DNA from 2 places in the Nocardia sp. NPDC004568 genome. Region 1 is predicted to be linked to the other one. Evidence: riboswitches for the same ligand, from Rfam matches in the RefSeq annotation. Region 1 holds a riboswitch; the other holds the start of a gene.
The links. Region 1 has a riboswitch for thiamine pyrophosphate ahead of thiC (phosphomethylpyrimidine synthase ThiC). Riboswitches for the same ligand answer to the same signal wherever they lie in the genome.
Positions count from the first base shown of each region.

Region 2: linked by a shared signal. The riboswitch ahead of ABZV91_RS13335 (TenA family protein) and the one ahead of thiC (phosphomethylpyrimidine synthase ThiC) in region 1 are both predicted to bind thiamine pyrophosphate.

Region 1 covers NZ_JBEXLL010000029.1:54,689-56,885, forward strand. The annotation lists gene ABZV91_RS15685 (exodeoxyribonuclease III) at 1-181, shown strand, start outside; gene ABZV91_RS15690 (Uma2 family endonuclease) at 187-765, opposite strand; TPP riboswitch at 831-955, shown strand; gene thiC (phosphomethylpyrimidine synthase ThiC) at 946-2,197, shown strand, end outside.
Region 2 covers NZ_JBEXLL010000023.1:13,082-15,278, reverse strand. The annotation lists gene ABZV91_RS13340 (hypothetical protein) at 1-587, opposite strand, end outside; TPP riboswitch at 799-894, shown strand; gene ABZV91_RS13335 (TenA family protein) at 882-1,592, shown strand; gene ABZV91_RS13330 (ABC transporter substrate-binding protein) at 1,589-2,197, shown strand, end outside.

The DNA of each region.
Region 1 (2,197 bases):
GTACACATACTGGGACTACACCCAGCTGCGTTTCCCGCGTAAGGAAGGGATGCGTATCGATTTCGTGCTCGCCTCGCCGGCCCTGGCCGCGACGGTGGTCGACGCCGGGGTGGACCGGGAGGAGCGCAAGGGCAAGGGCGCCAGCGACCACGCGCCGGTGATCGCCGAATTCACCCTCTGAGGCCGCTACAACCAGTCCGCGAGCGGATCGGTGGCGAGGAAGACACCGAGCGGCTCGGGAATCTCGATATCGGTGCCGAACGGCACGGTCACCTTGGTGCTGTAGCGCCCGTCCTCGGGCTCGCTGTACACGCTCACCTCCGCGGCGCCGCGGTCGATGAGGAAGTAGAGCGGGATACCCGTGGCCGCGTACAGGAACGGCTTGTCGAGCCGATCGCGCAGTTCGGTGTGCTGAGCCCGGGAACTGATCTCGATGGTCATGATCACCGGCTGCGGGTCCGACCATTCGCCTTCCCCGGCGAAGGCCGAGGCGGGCGCGAGGATGGCGTCGGGCCGCACCCGGCTACCGCCGGCGCGCCCGGCCCGCAGGCCGCGATCGGCGAAGAGCCACAGTTCGGACCGGCGCGGCACCAGGAAGCGCGCCAGCCACTGCACGACCCGGGTGTGGTTGGTATCCGGTCGTGCCTTCGCGGCCAGCAGGCCGTTCAGGTATTCGAGCCGCAGCCCTTCGGAAATCCGCTGGGCCGCCGCGTCGAGTTCTTCGAACTCGTCGACGGTCATCAGCGATCCATGCGAGAGGGTCACGGATAGACCCTATCTCCCGACCGGTGCATACGGTCCGAGGCGGGTATGGTCGGCAGCGGAAAATTTCACATGCCAACGGGGGCTCGCACCAGCGGGCTGAGAGGACGGCTAGCTCCACGGAGCGTTCAGGGCCGTCGACCGTATGAACCTGACCGGGTAATGCCGGCGTAGGGAGGAAATATGACGACCACACCTGTCGATTCGGTGACCACCGGTCCGATCGAGGGCAGCGTCAAGCACTATCGGGATATCGACGGTCTGCGCATCCCGGTGCGCCGGATCGAGCTGACCAACGGCGATCATTTCGACGTCTACGACACGTCCGGCCCGTATACCGACCCCACCGCGACCATAAACCTGGAGTCGGGTCTGCCCGCGCTCCGGGACAAGTGGGAAAAGCCGGATGTACCCGGCCCGCGCACTCAGCTGGCCTGGGCCCGCGCCGGGATCGTGACCGCCGAGATGCGCTTCGTCGCCGCCCGGGAGGGGGTGCCGGCGGAGCTGGTGCGCGCGGAGGTCGCCGCCGGGCGCGCGGTGATCCCGGCCAACCACCGGCATCCGGAACTGGAGCCGACCGTCATCGGCAAGAAGTTCCTGGTGAAGATCAACGCCAATATCGGCAATTCGGCCGTCTCGTCCTCGATCGCCGAGGAGGTCGAGAAGATGGTGTGGGCCACCCGCTGGGGCGCGGACACCATCATGGATCTGTCCACCGGCAAGAACATCCACGAGACCCGCGAGTGGATCCTGCGCAACTCACCGGTTCCGGTGGGCACGGTGCCGATCTATCAGGCACTGGAGAAGTGCAACGGTGACCCGACTGCGCTCACCTGGGAGATCTACCGCGATACCGTGATCGAGCAGTGCGAGCAGGGTGTCGACTATATGACCGTGCACGCCGGTGTGCTGCTGCGCTACGTGCCGCTGACCGCGAAACGGGTCACCGGAATCGTCTCGCGCGGCGGTTCGATCATGGCCGCGTGGTGCCTGGCCCACCATCGGGAATCGTTCCTGTACACCCATTTCGAGGAGCTGTGCGAGATCCTGGCGCGCTACGACGTCACATTCTCGCTCGGTGACGGGCTGCGTCCCGGTTCGATCGCCGACGCGAACGACGAGGCCCAGTTCGCCGAACTCCGCACTCTCGGCGAGCTCACCAAGGTCGCGAAATCACACGGTGTCCAGGTGATGATCGAGGGCCCGGGACATGTGCCGATGCACAAGATCGTGGAAAATGTCCGGCTGGAGGAGGAGCTCTGCGAGGAGGCCCCCTTCTACACGCTCGGCCCGCTGGCCACCGATATCGCGCCCGCCTACGACCACATCACCTCGGCCATCGGTGCCGCGATGATCGCGCAGGCCGGGACGGCGATGCTCTGTTACGTCACGCCCAAGGAACATCTCGGCCTGCCGAACCGGGACGATGTGAAGA
Region 2 (2,197 bases), on a different contig from region 1:
CAGATCACATACGTCACCCCGAAGCGCTCCTTGTTGGCCAGCACGAAGTCGGCGATCGCGTCGCCGCGGGCCGGGTCGGAGGTCATGAAGTCGAGCGCCAGACCCGCGCCGTGATCGCCGTCGTAGCGGCCGTTCGCACCCCCGATATCACCGACGCCGAACGTCTGGTCGATCAGGTGGCCGACCTGCGCGACCTGCGGACGCGCGCCGGCGAGTTCGGTGGAGCACGGGATGACGGGAGGCGCGGGAGGCGCGTGGCGTTTCGCGTACCGGGCAGGCTCCGGAGGTCGAGCGGCCGCGGCCACCGGAGCCGGGGGCGCACCGGGCGCGTTCGGCGCCGTCTCGGGAACCCGGCCGAGGCCGGCCACCGGTATCGGCGCGTCCGGCGCGCTCGTCGCCGTCTCCGGGGGCGTGCCGGGACCGGCGGTGGGGACGGCGGCCGCGTCGACCGCTGCCGCGGCGGGTTGCGCGTCCGGGCCGGGGCGCGCCGTCACCGACAAGGCGATCACCGCCGTCGCCGCGATCGCGCTTCTGGCCAGCGGCGCGATCTTTCTCGCTCGGGCCGGTTTGCGGTGTTGACCAGGCATATTGGTGACTACTCGTAACGCTCGACGACAAGATCACTGTTAGATTACGAAATGGTCGCGATAATGTCACCGTTGCTGGCGCACATGGGTCAGGATGCGGTCCTGTTCGCGCACGTCCACGCGACGCCGCCGGGCACGCGGCCATCGCGATGGGCCGATCGCGGTACGACCTACCGCCCATCGCGGGCCGCTCAGCTGTTATGGTCGGATTCGTTCTGACACGGGGTGCTCCGCGCATGTGGGGCTGAGAACATACCCGAGAACCTGTCCAGGTAATGCTGACGAAGGAATGTCTTGGCTTCACGCGCGCACACCACCGAATCCGGCAGATTCACCGAGTTCCTCTGGGATCGGACGAAAGACCTGCGTGGTGCCATCGATGAACTAGAGTTCCTGCGCCGGCTCGGCGACGGTACCCTTCCGCTCGAGGTGTTCCGTACCTATGTGGAGCAGGATTCGCTGTATCTCGCCGGTTATTCGAAGGTGCTGGCCCTGCTCGCGGCCAAGTCGCCCGATACGCAGGCCGCGCAGTTCTGGGCCGGTTCGGCGGCCACGGCGGTGGCCGTCGAGGCGGAACTGCACAACGACCTGCTCAGCGACAGCCGGCTCCCCGCCAGGGAGGGCGAGCCGGAACCGTCGACGGCCTGCCTGGGCTACGTCTCCTACCTGATCGCCACCGCCGCGACCGAGTCCTACGCCGTGGGCGCGGCGGCCGCGCTGCCATGTTTCTGGATATACGCCGAAGTCGGACGAGGTCTGGCGGCGAGCGCCGCCGAGGTGCTCGCGGCCGACCCCGGCCATCCGTACGCCCAATGGGTGTCCACCTACGGCGCCGCGGAGTTCCAGGAATCCGCGACCGCGGCCCGGTCGTTCGTCGACGCGGCGGCCGCGGCCGCGAGCGAGCGCGACCGCGCGGCCATGGCGACCGCGTTCACCGTGGCCACCCGCTACGAGCTGATGTTCTGGGACACCGCCCTGTATCCGCAGCCCTGGCCCGCCGCATGAGCGGCCGCCTGCGCCGCGCTCTCGCGGTCGCGGTCGCGGTCGCGGTCGCGACCGTGGTGGCGCTGTCCGCGCTCACCGCCTGCTCCGCGGGGCCCGGCGACGGCGAGACCATCCGTTTCGCCCTGGACTGGACCCCGAACACCAACCACACGGGATTGTTCGTCGCGCAGCAGCGCGGCTACTTCGCCGAGGCCGGTTTGGATGTGCAGATCCTGCCGTACAACAACACCGCGGTCGATACGGTCATCGACGCGGGTAACGCCGAATTCGGTATCAGCACCCACAACTCGTCGACCTTCGCCCGGGCTTCGGGAGCGCATACGCTGTCCGTGCTCGCACCGCTGCGACACTGGGCGACCGGAATCGGCGTGAAGGCCGACCGCGCCGACATCACGCGCCCCAAGGACCTGGACGGCAAGACCTATGCCGGCTTCGGTGACCCCGGCGAGGTGGAAGCGCTCCAGCAGGTGATCCGCAATGACGGCGGCCGCGGCGAGTTCACGACCGTCACTCTGGGCACCTCGGCCTACGAGGCCGTCTACTCGGGCCGGGCCGACTTCACCGTCTCCTATCTCGGCTGGGAGGGGATCGAAGCCGAGCACCAC